DNA from 3 places in the Ligilactobacillus saerimneri genome. Region 3 is predicted to be linked to each of the others. Evidence: predicted binding sites of a transcription regulator. Region 3 holds the regulator's gene; each other region holds the start of a gene.
What was found. Region 3 encodes CtsR, which represses protease genes until heat stress. Its sites were predicted from a motif close to TTGGTCAAAAAAGGTCAAANA; they were not measured.
Positions count from the first base shown of each region.

Region 1: V3C97_RS05400 (ATP-dependent Clp protease ATP-binding subunit) is a predicted target of CtsR. The motif match lies at 2,821-2,841, and genes of this name have one in related genera.
Region 2: clpP (ATP-dependent Clp endopeptidase proteolytic subunit ClpP) is a predicted target of CtsR. The motif match lies at 2,509-2,529, and genes of this name have one in related genera.

Region 1 covers NZ_CP144759.1:1,101,840-1,107,243, forward strand. The annotation lists gene V3C97_RS05380 (glycosyltransferase family 4 protein) at 1-240, opposite strand, end outside; gene ptsP (phosphoenolpyruvate--protein phosphotransferase) at 394-2,115, opposite strand; gene V3C97_RS05390 (phosphocarrier protein HPr) at 2,115-2,381, opposite strand; gene V3C97_RS05395 (hypothetical protein) at 2,544-2,738, opposite strand; gene V3C97_RS05400 (ATP-dependent Clp protease ATP-binding subunit) at 2,889-5,063, shown strand; gene V3C97_RS05405 (MucBP domain-containing protein) at 5,201-5,404, shown strand, end outside.
Region 2 covers NZ_CP144759.1:389,432-394,835, reverse strand. The annotation lists gene gap (type I glyceraldehyde-3-phosphate dehydrogenase) at 1-489, opposite strand, end outside; gene V3C97_RS01840 (sugar-binding transcriptional regulator) at 551-1,576, opposite strand; gene clpP (ATP-dependent Clp endopeptidase proteolytic subunit ClpP) at 1,843-2,430, opposite strand; tRNA gene V3C97_RS01830 (tRNA-Arg) at 2,630-2,701, opposite strand; gene whiA (DNA-binding protein WhiA) at 2,779-3,717, opposite strand; gene V3C97_RS01820 (gluconeogenesis factor YvcK family protein) at 3,738-4,757, opposite strand; gene rapZ (RNase adapter RapZ) at 4,747-5,404, opposite strand, start outside.
Region 3 covers NZ_CP144759.1:1,232,093-1,237,496, forward strand. The annotation lists gene V3C97_RS06045 (ATP-dependent Clp protease ATP-binding subunit) at 1-1,992, opposite strand, end outside; gene V3C97_RS06050 (CtsR family transcriptional regulator) at 1,999-2,478, opposite strand; gene V3C97_RS06055 (hypothetical protein) at 2,585-3,574, opposite strand; gene V3C97_RS06060 (IS30 family transposase) at 3,648-4,571, opposite strand; tRNA gene V3C97_RS06065 (tRNA-Pro) at 4,816-4,889, opposite strand; tRNA gene V3C97_RS06070 (tRNA-Pro) at 4,939-5,012, opposite strand; tRNA gene V3C97_RS06075 (tRNA-Arg) at 5,019-5,092, opposite strand; tRNA gene V3C97_RS06080 (tRNA-Leu) at 5,131-5,216, opposite strand; tRNA gene V3C97_RS06085 (tRNA-Gly) at 5,243-5,314, opposite strand; tRNA gene V3C97_RS06090 (tRNA-Thr) at 5,319-5,391, opposite strand; tRNA gene V3C97_RS06095 (tRNA-Leu) at 5,403-5,404, opposite strand, start outside.

The DNA of each region.
Region 1 (5,404 bases), 130 kb from region 3:
TTGCAGAGCTTGAAAAACACCCCGTACAGCGATCCTACGATCAGTAAACGAAATAAATGGCACACTACTAAATCGGAAGATATTTGGCTCATAGACATTTTTCTCTACATTTGGATCTGTTGTCGTAAAAACATATACAGTGTGTCCCAAACGTTCTAGCTGGCGTCGCAAAGTTTTAATTGAAGTTGCAACTCCACTAACTTGTGGATAGTAAGTATCTGTAAATATTCCGATATTCACGTCTATCCTCCTCACTGTAATCAGTCATTTTTCATTATATTGGTTTGGAAAACTTATTGCAATCTTTTCCCTTTTCTGCCGTGATTCTTAAAATAAAATAAAAAGACCACGATTAAAAAATCGTGATCTGTGTAAATACCTATAAATGAACTATTACTTTGTATATTCTTCTACCAAAGCAACTACTTCATCACTAGTTTCACATTCATTAACAGCCTTATCGGCTAACTCTTGCATCTTAGCGGAGTCTAGCTTCTTGAGCAGACTTCTAGTCTTTAAGATGGAAGTTGCACTCATTGAGAATTCATCAAGCCCCAAACCTAAGAGCACAGGTACGGCCACCTGGTCACCAGCCATTTCCCCACACATGCCAGTCCACTTACCTTCAGCATGTGATGCTTCGATAGTGTTCTTGATCATCCGCAAAATGGAGGGGTTATATGGTTGATAAAGGTAGGATACTCGTTCGTTCCCACGATCAGCAGCCATTGAGTAACCAATCAAGTCATTAGTCCCAATACTGAAGAAATCAACATACTTAGCTAATTTGTCAGCAATCATTGCTGCTGCTGGAATTTCCATCATCATCCCGACTTCAATATCGTCTGATACTGGCACACCACCAGCCACTAACTTAGCCTTTTCTTCTTCAAAAATTGCCTTGGCCTGCTTGAATTCTTGGACAGTAGCGATCATTGGGAACATAATTGCTAACTTACCATAGTGAGATGCCCGCAATAATGCCCGCAATTGTGTCCGGAAAATATCTTGCCGATCAAGAGAAATCCGAATAGCACGATATCCTAAGAATGGATTTTGTTCAGCAGGTAAAGGTAAATATGGTAATTCCTTATCCCCACCAATGTCCATTGTCCGAACGACAACTTGCTTACCATTCATGCCTTCAACCGCAGCCTTGTAAGCTTGGAACTGTTCTTCTTCAGATGGAAGTTCGTCTGAGTTCATATATAAGAATTCAGAACGGAATAAACCAACTGCTTCAGCACCATTATCATTGGCACCTTGAACATCATCAGGTGTACCAATGTTAGCACCTAAGATAACTTGTTTGCCATCTGCAGTAGTAGAAGCAGCATTCTTAAGCTTCTTCCATTCCGCTTTTTGTTCAGCAAATGCTTTGGCTTTAGCCTGATATTCAGCTACTTCTTCTGCAGTTGGATCAATTAAAGCTTCCCCATTAATCCCATCCAGAATCAAAGTAGTTCCTTCAGCAATATCAGTTGTAGCAGAACCTGAACCAACAACAGCTGGGATTTCTAATGTCCGTGACATAATTGCTGAGTGTGAAGTCCGTCCCCCAATATCAGTAATAAAACCCTTAACATAGCGCCGGTCTAATTGGGCTGTGTCAGATGGAGTTAAGTCATGAGAAACAATGATAACTTCTTCATCAATCAATGCTGGGTTAGGGATAGTTACCCCTAATAAGTGGGCCATCACCCGCTTAGTAACGTCACGGATATCTCCCGCACGTTCTTGCATATAAGCATTATCAGTCATCGCTTCGAACATAGAGATAAACATATCTGTTACGTTCTTCAGTGCGGTTTCAGCATTAACAAGGTCGTTTTTAATTTGGTCATTAATTTGACCAAACAATTCAGGGTCAGAAAGAATTGTTAAGTGTGCTTCGAACACTTGAGCTTCTTCTTCCCCAAGATTTTCAGTTGCCTTTTGCTTGATAACTTCCAACTCTTTCTTAGAAGCTTCAACCGCAGCAGCTAAACGATTGATTTCTGCATCTGCGTCTTCAATCGTCTTTTTAGAAAATGACAAGTCGGGCTGAACCAGCATATATGCCTTGGCAGTAGCGATCCCATCGCTAGCTGCGATCCCTTTAAGTACCTTGGTCATTATTCTGCAAGTCCTTCCTTAGTCATTGTTTCAGTGATAGCAGCGATTGCTTCTGCTTCGTCATCACCTTCAGCAGTGATTTCAACATCAGCATTTTGACCAACACCTAAGGACATAACACCCATGATAGACTTCAAGTTAACTGACTTACCGTTGTAAGTTAAGTTAATGTCTGAGTTAAAACCACTAGCAGCTTGAACTAATAAAGTAGCTGGACGTGCGTGGATACCTGTTTCTGCAATAACGTGAAATTCTTTCTTTTCCATAATTAATCATTCTCCTTTGTATGGGTAAATTTAGTACGGACACCAGATTGAATATGACTCAACCCGTAATCCTGCTAGAAAAATGTTATCATGGAAATGGTTTCATTACAAGTTTTTGTTATTAAAAACTCTCGGTGCACCAAGTCCTATTTTACCTACTATCTATGCTTTCGGCTTATCTTGATAACGTCGATAAGTTGCTCCTCCTCCTCGCTTAGCAGTTCCAACAATTCCCTTTCGAAACTGAAATGACATATAAATAGGTTGAAAATCCATAAATTCATCTCGTTCAATCTCTAGTTTACTAATTTTTCCGTTATATAAATCGGTTAATAATTGTTGATAATCTTTAGTCATTAATAACACTCCTTTTTCTCGAGTATAGCATTCAAAATCATAATTCTTGAATTTTATATATGGACTTGTATAATAATAGCCAAAGGTCAATTTTGGTCAAACAAAATTTGGTAACCTAGTTTTTAATTAATGAAAGGTTGTGAATTTATAGTGCTATGTCAAAATTGCCATATGAATCCGGCAACTATCCATTTGTCCCGTATGATTAATGGACGACGGAAAACCATTGATATTTGTGAAAATTGCTACCGTAAAATTCAAGGAGAGAGCCTTAGCGATCCATTTGGATTTGCATTTGGTGGTAATGATTTTGATGATCTTTTCCGAGCTATGGAAGGACAACAAATGAATCAGCGCCGCGGACAAGTTCCTCCTCGTAGTCAAAGTGGCACGGGTAATAATGGAAGAAATAATGGTAACTCTTTATTAGCTCAATTTGGAGTTAACCTAACTCAAGAAGCTAAAGATGGTAAGATTGATCCCGTTATTGGCCGTGATAAGGAGATTGCTCGCATCATTGAGATCTTAAATCGGCGTACAAAGAATAATCCTGTTCTTATCGGTGAAGCAGGTGTAGGTAAAACAGCCGTAGTCGAAGGCTTAGCTCAAAAGATCGTTGATGGTGATGTGCCACAAAAATTACTTGATAAAAAGGTAATCCGTTTAGATGTAGTTTCTCTGGTTCAGGGAACAGGAATTCGGGGACAGTTCGAGCAACGAATGCAACAATTAATGACAGAATTACGTCAAGCAAAGGATATAATTTTATTCATTGATGAAATCCACGAAATCGTTGGTGCTGGCTCTGCAGAAGGCGGAATGGATGCGGGGAATGTTTTAAAACCTGCATTAGCTCGGGGAGAACTTCAACTTATTGGGGCTACTACCCTCAATGAATATCGGCGTATCGAAAAGGACTCTGCACTCGCGCGACGCTTCCAACCAGTAAATGTTAGCGAACCTAGTCAAAAAGAAACTTTACAGATCTTGAAGGGAATTCAGACAAAATATGAAGGATTCCACCACGTTAAATATACAGATGATGCTCTTCAAGCAGCAGTATCTCTTTCTGCACGCTATATTCAAGACCGCTTCTTACCAGACAAGGCTATTGACTTGCTAGATGAAGCAGGTTCGCGCAAAAACTTGACAATTCACGCCCTAGATCCACGGGTAATTGACGAGAAAATTACTAATGCTGACGCTAAAAAGCAAAAAGCTCTTCAAGACGAAGATTACGAAATGGCTGCTTACTATCGGGATCAAGTTAACAAGTTTGAAAAGATGAAGGAAAACAATACTAGCGATGATCAGGCACCGACAGTAACCGAACAGGATATGCAAAAAATTGTCGAAGAAAAGACAAACATTCCAGTTGGTGAGCTAAAAGCTAAAGAAAAAGAACAGTTACGTGATTTAGCTAAGTCATTGAAGGCTCACGTTATTGGTCAAGACGAAGCTGTGGCTAAGGTTGCCCGCGCAATCAGGCGAAACCGCATTGGTTTTAATAAGTCTGGTCGTCCAATTGGCTCCTTCCTCTTTGTCGGGCCAACTGGGGTCGGTAAAACCGAAACAGCTAAACAATTAGCCCGGGAACTCTTTGGTAATGAAGATGCAATGATTCGGTTTGACATGTCTGAATACATGGAAAAGCACTCCGTTTCAAAGTTGATCGGGTCCCCTCCAGGATATGTTGGTTATGAAGAAGCTGGCCAGCTAACCGAGCAAGTACGGCGCCATCCATATAGCCTAGTTTTACTAGACGAAGTTGAAAAAGCTCACCCTGATGTCATGCATATGTTCCTTCAAATTCTCGATGATGGTCGCTTGACTGACTCTCAAGGACGAACTGTTTCCTTTAAAGACACCATCATCATCATGACAAGTAATGCTGGCTCAGGAGATTCCGTTGTTAACGTTGGCTTTGGTGCTAATGCAGCCGGCAAATCTAATTCTATTATGGACAAATTAACCAAATACTTTAAACCGGAATTCCTTAATCGTTTTGATGACATCATTGAATTCAATGCTTTATCTAAGCAAGACTTGATGTCTATCGTAACATTGATGCTGGATGATGTTAACCAAATGTTAGCTCAACAAGGACTTTCCATCCATGTAACTAAACCAGTTGCGGAAAAGTTGGTTGATCTTGGTTATGATCCAAAAATGGGGGCACGGCCATTGCGTCGTGTTATCCAAGAGCAAATTGAGGATAAGGTTGCAGATTTCTACCTTGACCACCAAGATGTAACTAATTTTGTGGCCAACATGGATCAAGATGAAATTAAAATTTCATCTAAAAAAGAAGTCACTTCTGACTAATTTGAATCTACTATTGTAAAAATTGCCTGCTAAACTACTTTAGAATTGGTGTTCACACCTCTTCTAAAGTGGTTTTTATTTTGGCGTAGTGTCTACAACCGTATATGCTATAATTAAGAAATATGGAGGTGAGATCATTGTCTATTTGGGAGAACGTTTCAAAATTTGCCCGTTTATTTAGTAATAATAAAACAGCACTATTTCCGCAGCATTCACGGCGACGTAAAAGACAGCGACGTCGGCAGCAGTGGCAACAGCCACCAAAGCGAAAAGTACCCACCACAATTGACGTTTTACCAACTACTAATACCACAAATGAGGATATCCCTTTAATGCCATCG
Region 2 (5,404 bases), 770 kb from region 3:
AGCGTTTGCTAAAGGAGCAAGGCAGTTTGTAGTACATGAAGCAGCTGAAACGATCTTGTCGTCTGCAGTGATAGTGTCATCGTTAACACCGTAAACGATAGTCTTCATTTGACCTGCAGGAGCAGAGATCAATACACGCTTTGCACCAGCGTCTAAGTGTGCTTGTGCCTTTTCTGCAGAAGTGTAGAAACCAGTTGATTCAAGAACTAATTCAACACCATCGTTCTTTACCCAAGGAATGTTGTGGGCATCTGCTTCAGCGTAAACAGGGATTTCCTTACCGTTAACAACAAGTGCGTTTTCAGTTGCGGAAACTTCACCTTCAAATTGACCATGAGCAGTGTCATACTTCAAAAGGTGTGCTAACATTGCTGGAGAAGTCAAGTCGTTGATAGCAACAACTTCGAGATCCTTAGATGTAGCAAAAATACGACGGAATGCTAAACGACCGATACGGCCAAAACCATTAATACCAACTTTAGTAGTCATACTAAAATTTCCTCCTTTAGGAAATGAAAATTTATTTTAAAAAGTAATGTGGTAAGCATTACTAGTTTAAAATCATCCTTGCGGCTCCCTCGTCTGTAATCAGACATGTTTGCGGGGGAGCAATTTTAACGTAGGCGGTAATTGCCTTGGCTTTAGAAGCACCACCGGCAACCGCAACTACACAATCCATTGTGGCGAGGTCCTCTAACTGTAACCCAATTCTAGGGATACGATGTACAATTGCACCTTCTTCGTTAAAGAAATAACCAAAGGCTTCACCAACTGCATGCTCAGCTTGCAACTGTGCGATCACCTCGGGGGGCATAGCCCGCCGTTCGGCCATCTTCACTGCTTCGCCTATACTATGAATAGCTGCATTTGAGTGGCGAATCAAATCGACAACTTGTCGAACACTTGGTTCAGCAAGTAAAGGTCGATAAGTATCCTCGCTCACGTGCTCTGGCACATACAAAGCGCGGTGCAAACTATTAGTCCGCAATGCCATCTGAGCACTAATATTATTTGCCTGGATGTCGATTCGTTCACCGACACCCCCACGAGCAGGAACAAAAGTCAACTGACGATTAACAGAAAGATCAGCTGTTAGTTGTTTAGCAACTTCAGCCATTGTTGACCCACCCATTACTGCGATAACATTTGTTCCTGCGGGTAAAAGGTCTTTAAGTTTATTATTTAATACTTTGCCCATTGCGTCAACTACTTGGAACTGGAGATCACTATCTCCAGGCACAACATAACATTGGCGTAAACCAAGTTTGCGGCATAACTGCCGCTCTAACTGCTGCATCCCTGATAGTTGTTCAATCAATGGGGCCAAACCCCGAACAGTTTCTTTTCCTTTAGCAGTCAAAACCATTCCAGACCTTGTTGATGTAATCAAGTCTTGTTTTCTCAAAAAGTCGGTTTCAGTTCGCAACACACGCTCACTAATGTCTAAGCTCTGAGCGAGCGTCCGCCGGCCAATAGGAGCTGACCAATCAATATTGCGCAGGACATTAAAGCGTTGTTCAATGACATCGACCATATCAGGAGCGATGGCTTTGACCCATTTTAAATCCTGGTTCATAGCAAGTTCCTCTTTCTTATGGGACGTTTTTTGACCATCAGTGCCGTCAAACGACCCAGTGATTCCAAAAAAACAAAGTATAAACATGACTCACAGAATCATCCCCATACCTCGATTACACTTTGAATTATATCAGGTGAATTTTAATTTTGCAAGAAAAGTAAGCGATTTTTCCACACAGACAGAAAAAGCCGTAATGCGCATCACATCACGGCTTCAATGGGATTAAATCCCGAATTAGAATACTTATTTCAATTTAATGTTCGTTATTTACTCTTGTTAACCATCACTTGGTCAATCAAACCATATTCTAAGGCTTGTTGAGCAGTCATAAAGTTGTCCCGATCAGTATCTTCATTGATCTTATCAACTGTTTGTCCTGTGTGTTCAGCCAAAATTTGATTGATTAATTCCCGCGTCTTGAGGATATGTTGAGCCGCAATCTGAATTTCAGTTGATTGCCCTTGAGCCCCACCTAGAGGTTGGTGGATCATGATTTCAGAGTGTGGTAAAGCAAACCGCTTACCCTTGGTCCCAGCGGTTGCTAATACAGATGCCATTGAAGCAGCCATCCCCATTACAATGGTTTGCACATCCGCTTTAACAAAGTTCATAGTGTCATAAATCGCCAAACCAGCAGAAACTGATCCACCTGGTGAGTTGATATACATGTAAATATCTTTTTCAGAATCTTGTGCATCTAAGAAAAGTAACTGGGCGATGATAGCGTTAGCCATATCATCATTGATTTCACCAGATACCATAATGATCCGATCCTTCAACAACCGTGAATAAATATCATAAGCTCGTTCGCCACGAGAAGATTGTTCAATAACTGTAGGAACTAAGTTCATTCCGTAAACCTCCCTGATAACCTATTTGTGTATAAGTTGAGTTTAGCACTCCTTTGAATATACTGCTAGTTTACTCTTTTGGTCAGTAATGGTCAAATTATATGTTCTGATTAAATCCATATGCAATTATGCTCATCTGTTTGCTCGAGTAGATAAAACAAAAACCACATGGTAATTACCATGTGGCCTCAACAAGTAGTGCGTCCCCGGGGAGTCGAACCCCGATTTCGAGAACCGGAATCTCGCGTGCGATCCATTACACTAAGGACGCAATATCAACATGCAAGTAATACTATACCCCACGAATCATCGTTTGACAAGTAAAATTTTTACATGTTGTTAATTTTTTTATACTCCAGCACCTGAACGTAGCTTTTCCGCATATTCATTGAGCTTTCGTAAGCGGTGGTTAACCCCCGACTTGGAGATGGGTCCCCCAGAAATTAATTCTCCCAATTCTTTAAGGCTGACTTCTGGGTTGGCAATCCGCGCAACAGCAACTGCTTGCAATTTTGGTGGTAAGTGTTCCAACCCCACCGTTTGCTCGATATACCGTATATTAGCTAGTTGCTTATTAGCTGCGTCAGCTACTTTATTCATATTAGCTGTCTCGCAATTCACAATTCGATTTACTGAATTACGCATATCGCGGACGATCCGAATATCTTCAAAGCGTAACATCGAGTTAGTCGCTCCAATGAGTTGCAAGAAATCAGCAATCTTTTCGGCTTCTTTGAGGTAGGTAATATACCCACTTCGGCGTTCAGTAACCCGGGCGTTTAGGTGGTAGCGGTTGATCATTTCACAAATCATCTGATTATGTTCTTCATACAACGAATAGATTTCCAGGTGGTAACGGCTGGTTTCGGGATTATTTACCGATCCGGCAGCCAAAAATGCCCCCCGCAGGTACGATCGAACCATCGCATCATTTTTCAGTAAGTCAACTGGTACGGTCTTTTTCACTTGAAAACCGGCAAGAATATCCAAATCATTAAGTACATAGTCACTGCCTGACTTTAAACGTACAATATACAGGTTATTCTTTTTAAGCTTCATCTTCCGCCGAACCAGCAACTCACTTTCGACATCGTAAAACTGCTTGAGCAGTTGATAAATACGCCGGGCAATCGCCGGGTTCTCCGTTTGGACATTGAGCACAAAATGATGTTGCACAATGCTGACCGAACCATTCATTCGGATTAAAGCCATCAATTCCGCCTTAGCATTGTCCATATGAACTTCTAAACGTGTCAGTTCCTTCTTTACGTCACTGGCATAAGACATCCGGCTAACACCCCCTTATTTTAATTAAAATTATCACTGCGCCATGACAACGGCCGGCCCGTAAGGCGCATCAACTCATCAACAACTTGATCACCGTTATGAAAAACACCCTTATCGCGCAACTGTAAAAAGTTATCCGAAATCACCCGACAACCTTGGGCCCGCAACCCCTTGAAATCATATTTAACCTGGTACAGGTATTCGTCATATTTTTGGCGATCCATGTAATCTTGAGGAACTGGTTCAGTATTAACCAAAACTGTGTCAATAAAGTTTTGCCCCAAGTGACTATTGAGAACCCGAACATGGTCGGCATCAGTAAAGTGCTCTGTTTCCCCTAGTTGGGTCATAATGTTGCAGATATAAACCACTTCTGCTTCAGTCTGACAAACTGCTTGTCCGACATTCTTAATCATCAAGTTTGGCAAAATACTCGTAAATAAACTTCCCGGTCCCAAGACTATCTGGTCTGCTTCCTCAATGGCCTGGATCACTTCAGGCATTGCCTGGGGCTCACTTCCATCATTAGCTGTCACCCACACGCGCTTAATCATCTTGTCAGCGTGGGTGATCTCAGCTTCCCCAGCCACTGTGGTCCCATCAGTAAATTCTGCATTTAAGGTTAGTGCTTCTTCAGCGGCTGGATAAACATGTCCATCCACCTTCATCATCTCAGAAAGAAGTTGGACAGCTGTAAATATCCCTTCATCCTCCATCTCAGAGATAGCGGCAATGATTAAATTGCCAATCGCATGCCCCGAGAAGAACTTATCTTCAGATTTAAACCGGTATTGAAAAATCTTTTTTTCAAATTCTGGAAGGTTGGACAGCGCCACTAAACAATTACGAATATCGCCAGGTGGGACTACGTTGATATAATCGCGAATAACCCCCGAAGATCCACCGTCATCGGCAACTGTAACCACCGCTGAAATGTCTGCATCCCGCTTACGAAGACTCTTAAGCAGCACCGGGAGACCTGTCCCGCCACCGATCACCACAATCCGCGGCCGTTTCCTTCTTTGACAATTACTTTTCATTCGTCTTTCCTGCCTTTTCCTGCTTATGCTTCTCCACATCCCGGTGGGCAATCCGTACTTGATAATCATCAGCTAGTGCATGCCCCACCCGCTCGGTCAAAGCAACGGACCGGTGCTGACCACCAGTACACCCAATCGCAATGGTGACACTGGACTTGCCTTCGGCAACATAACCTGGCAATACATACTGCAACAGTCCAATAAAGCGTTGGTAAAATTCCTCTGTTCGCTCAGATGCCATTACATAATCATACACATCCTGGTCTAACCCTGTCTTAGGACGAAGCTTAGGAATGTAAAATGGATTAGGGAGGAAGCGGACATCCATCACAATATCAGCATCAATTGGAATCCCATACTTGAATCCAAATGACATCACCACTACATGGAAAGGCGAACTATTCTGCGTTTCAAAGTTATGGAAAATTTCTTCCCGTAGCTGACGCGGCGATAGGTCGCTTGTATCAATGATGATCTGCGCTTGTCCCCTTATGTCAGCCAATAACTTCCGTTCCAAATGAACTCCATCTAGGATCCGCCCCTCCATTGCTAACGGATGAGCACGACGTGTTTCCTTATACCGGGATACCAATTCAGCATCAGATGAGTCTAAGAAAAGGATCCGCGGTTCAATCTGTCCATCATCA
Region 3 (5,404 bases):
AATTATGATTGTATTTTGGAAATTGACCTTACGCCCCTTTGAATCTGTCAAATAGCCATCATCTAAAACTTGTAATAGCAAATTAAAGACATCAGGATGGGCTTTTTCTACTTCATCAAGCAAGACGACTGAATATGGATGCTGCCGCACTTTTTCCGTCAATTGCCCCCCTTCATCATAACCAACATAACCAGGAGGGGATCCCACTAAGCGACTGACCGAGTATTTCTCCATGTATTCACTCATATCGATCCGGATCATACTATCTTCCGATCCAAATACTGCTTGCGCTAAAGCTTTGGCCAATTCTGTTTTTCCTACACCGGTAGGTCCTAGAAACATAAATGAACCAATAGGGCGATTAGGATCACCTAGTCCACTTCGAGCACGCCGAATTGCCTTTGCTACAGCAACAACCGCCTCGTCTTGCCCAACAACTTGGCGATGAAGTGTTTCTTCCAAATTAATTAAGCGTTCTCCTTCATTCTTATTTATCTGCGTTACCGGAACACCAGTCCAATCAGCAACTACCCGCGCAACATCTTCAGAGCTAACTTTAGCTGTAAACTCACCCTTTGTGGTCATCGTTGCTTGGCGCTTAGTTAATGTTGTCGCCTTTTTATCCTGGGCCTGTTTTTGTTTGCGAAGAACTGCCGCTTGATTAAAATCACCTGCAATCAAAGCGGATTGAATTTGTTTGGCTAATGAAGCAATTTCATCATTAACCTGAGACAAGCGTGACTTCTTGTCATTCTTGTCAATTCGAACTCTGGCTGCTGCTTCATCCATCAAGTCGATTGCTTTATCAGGTAAATAGCGATTGGTAATATACCGATCACTCAATTTTACCGCAGCAACAAGTGCTTCATCAGATAATTGCACTTGGTGGTGTTGTTCGTACCGTGGGCGCAATCCCTGAAGAATCTTTACTGTCTGATCAGGAGTAGGAGCTTCGACTGTAATCGTTGCAAAGCGGCGTTCTAATGCAGAGTCTGATTCAACATATTTTTGATACTCATCTAATGTTGTGGCCCCAATGATTTGAACCTCGCCCCGGGCTAATGCAGGTTTTAAAATATTGGCTGCATCAATTGCCCCCTCTGCACCTCCGGCTCCAATGATTGTATGCATTTCATCGATAAAAAGAATAACATTCCGATCACGTTGTATTTCTTCGATGATTTTTTTAAGACGATTTTCAAACTCACCACGATATTTAGTTCCAGCGACTAACGATCCCATATCTAACATCATTAGACGTTTATTCTGTAGGTTCTCTGGAACTTCATTTTGGGCTAGTTTAGTAGCAAGTCCTTCAACAATAGCTGTTTTTCCTACACCAGGATCCCCTAGTAAAACGGGGTTGTTTTTGGTCCGACGACTTAAAATTTGTGTTAGGCGGCGGATTTCCCGCTCACGACCAACCACTGGATCAACTTGCCCTTCTGCTGCTGTTTTAGTTAAATCGCGTGCGAGCTCATTTAAAGTTGGCGTTCCTTGTTCTTTATTACGGTTCATTTGGCGTTGTTTTCGTTGTAATTGCGCCCCATTTACCCCGATCATTTTGTTAATTGTTCTGGTCAAGACATTAGGATCAACATTTAAGTCTGTTAAAATTCGTCGTGCAATATTATCTTGATCAGCTAACAATGCCAATAAAATATGTTCCGTTCCCACAGCTGGTGCCCCAATTAACCGCTGCAATCTTTGTGCTTCATCCAAGATAAGCTTAGCTTTAGGTGAATACGGTAAATAATCATACCTTTGGGAACGGTCTAAATTACCATAGTTGACAATGTATTCAATTTCTTCCCTAATATCTAATGGAAAAAGTGAAAACTGCTTAAGTGCTTTACCAGCTACTGAGTTATCAACCGTTGTTAGTGCCAATAACAGGTGCTCTGTTCCTACTGCCTGGTGTTTGAAATGTTTAGCCTCTGACTGAGCAATAACCAGCACCCGCTTGGCACTTGGGGTATAGTTTTCTGTCATTTATCGTCACTTCCCATTTTTTAAGTCATATCGGAGCCGATTAAGTACCCCAATCATAATATGTGCACGTACTTTTTCTTCTAAGTACTTGTCACCAAAGTTCAACGTTCGCTTGTCAATTGTGGCTAAAACAATGTTAGCCTCTTTTTCTGTCATCACTTTATCCTCATACAGACTCTGAATAATATTAAAAGCCTTACTATCAGATAAACGATCACCAATTGATGCAATCAACGTATCCAAGAAGTCCGTATTATCGAGTAAGTTAACTTTTTCGATACGAATATAGCCACCACCGCCACGTTTACTCTCTACAATGTACCCTTCTTGAGTAGTAAACCGGGTCTTAATCACGTAATTAATTTGCGAAGGGACTACATCAAACCTATCTGCAATTTGCGAACGTTTGATCTCGATTTGATTATTATCTGATAAGATGCTTTTTAAATAATTTTCGATTATATCAGAAATATTTCTTCCTTGCATAAGATCTACCCTTCTTTAAAAACAGTTTGACTAACTTTGACATTAATTATACGTAACTTTTCAGACAAATAAAAGAATTTAATCCAGCGATTAAACTCTTCTAAATTTAGTTATCTACTCGGTGTATCTTACTTAAAATATTCTTTATCTGTTGCGAATACTCGCCAAAATTACGTACCAGCTCTGCCTTCGAATAAGTTTTATGCCCATTAGCTATTCCCATATGATCACCTTCAAGCGTGTCATAGGTCACATATACTTGATCACCTTGGACCCGCATAGTTGTAGCATGAGCCCCAGCATCAATACTGTGTCCCCCATCCTGTTTTTGCCAATGCATATAATCTACTGCCTGTTCCAAATTCTGCACAGTATCAGCGTTTTTTTCATCTCCATCCCCATTATCAATTACTAATTGCATGTAAGCCATCAGTTCGTATTCTTCATTTGAGTAGGTTTTGTCCGTTGTAGTAGTCTGTTTAGCAACCGTTTTTATTACTAAATTTTGTGCTTTATCAATAACTGCCTGAGATTTTCCATGCTTATTAACTGTCATAATAATTTTACGTAAGTTAACCTGCATAAATGGGCTGTATTCCTGCTGCGATTGCGGATCAATACTATAAAATGCCACGTTGCCATCAGCGCCAACAGTGTAGGCAGCAACTACCTTGTCGGCTGTTCCAGCTGGCTGAAGAAGCCAACTTCGTCCTCGCCCTGGAACACTGAGGTGGTCAGCATACTCTCTTTGTGTTAAATTTAGACTTCCGTCATTGCTAAATAGATTCTGCCACGCATCTTGTCCGCTGTAACTTTCGCCATAGTAAGCAATAGCCAGAACCGTCTGTGCTGGTGAAACTCCATTATAGGTCAACGTTACAATTTCTTTTTTACTTTCAGATGAACTTTTCTTTTTAGCTGAGCTTTGTCTTTTCCGCTTAGCTTTTTTTATAGTGATTTTTTCAATCCGTGGTGCAGAATTTTTTTGCTGACTGTACCATTTCCAGCCTAACCCACCACCAAGAAACAACAGTAAAATGCCTCCAATAAGCCATCTATTTATCTTTTTACTTTGTCCATGTTTCTTCTTAATCATGTATTTCACCTTCCTCCACTAATTAACCTTCTCTTATTAATAAGGTAGATTGCAATAAATAACTTGAACAAATTTAATGACGCAGATTAAGCAAAAAGATCTCAATTGGAGTTCGCCAGTTCAAACATTTGAGTGGCCGTGAATTCAGATACCAGTTAATCTGAATCAATTCATCATCACTAATCTCTTCAATTGGCTGACCCTTAGGAATAAATCGCCGTAACACTCGATTACGATTCTCATTACTACCACGTTCATGCGGAGAATAAGCATGGGCAAAGTACAACGGCACGCCGGTATTTTTCTCAATTGATTGGTAGTTGGCGAACTCTTTCCCGTGATCAACCGTCAGTGTCTTGAGATTAGTTCCTAATTGATTAGCTAACTCAAGGATAGCCTTAGTCATTGAAGTGCTATCTCGTCCACCAAGCCGTTTAACGATAGTAAGGCGACTCTTGCGTTCGACAAACGTGGCTACTGCTTGACCTTTGCGCTTGCCAGATAAAACTGTATCAGCTTCAAAATGGCCTGCAATATTACGATCAGAAGCTTCAGCTGGACGATCTTCAATCGAACGACCATGACTGAAAGTCCCACGGGTTTCTTTAGCACGCTTACGACGAATACCATGGTCAGGTAAATCAGTCATCCGAATATCTAGAAGTCCTTGATCGACCCAGTTATAGATAGTCTTGTAGGCGATCCTAACCACATGGGCTACTTGTTCAATTGACCATTTCTGAATCTTGATCTTGTCTTCGATTAGTCGCTTGAGGTTAGCCGTTAATGAGCATTTACGACCACGATAACTAAGTTTAGTTTCGTGGTCGGCTTGCGCACTAGTCGCATGGTATTCACCCTTTAACCGGTGAATTTCATTAAAGATAGTAGTCTTACTAAAGCCCAGGTAATCAGCGATATATCGAAGAGATCGCTTTTCATGACGAAGCGTTTCGATGACAATGCGGTCTGAAAATGATAAGATAGTGGTGCCCATAAAGGTCCTTCTTTCTAATGGAATGTTGTAACGACACCATTAAAGACCTTTATGGGTTTTTCTGTCCACTAAAATGTTCAACTTAAATTTTACAATCTGCCATAATTATAACTTATTAATTGTCATCAACAGCTACTTAACGTCCTGATTCTGTAAAGTATCCCATGTAATAAAAAAACGTATCATCTTCAGACTATAGTCCTAAGACAAATACGTTTAATCTAAAAAATTAACTTGCTGATAATCGGGAATACAAGATTCGAACTTGCGACCTCTTCGTCCCGAACGAAGCGCTCTACCAAGCTGAGCTAATTCCCGCTAACAGTGCTATTATACTCTTTAAATTTAAATAAATAAACAAAAAAAATCGGGAAAACAGGATTCGAACCTGCGACCCCCTGGTCCCAAACCAGGTGCTCTACCAAGCTGAGCTATTTCCCGAAAAAGTGCACCCAGCAGGAGTCGAACCTGCAACCTTCTGATTCGTAGTCAGACACTCTATCCAGTTGCGCTATGGGTGCATTTTACTATTAATAATGTCGTGTAGCTTACGCTACAATGCCGAGGACCGGAATCGAACCGGTACGGTAATCACTTACCGCAGGATTTTAAGTCCTGTGCGTCTGCCAGTTCCGCCACCCCGGCAGGAGTGTATTAAATTAATAAATACAAGCGGAAAACGGGATTCGAACCCGCGACCCCCACCATGGCAAGGTGATGTTCTACCTCTGAACTATTTCCGCATCATGCCGACTAGAGGGTTCGAACCTCCGACCCCCTGTTTACAAGACAGGTGCTCTGCCAACTGAGCTAAGTCGGCGTAAATAAAAATG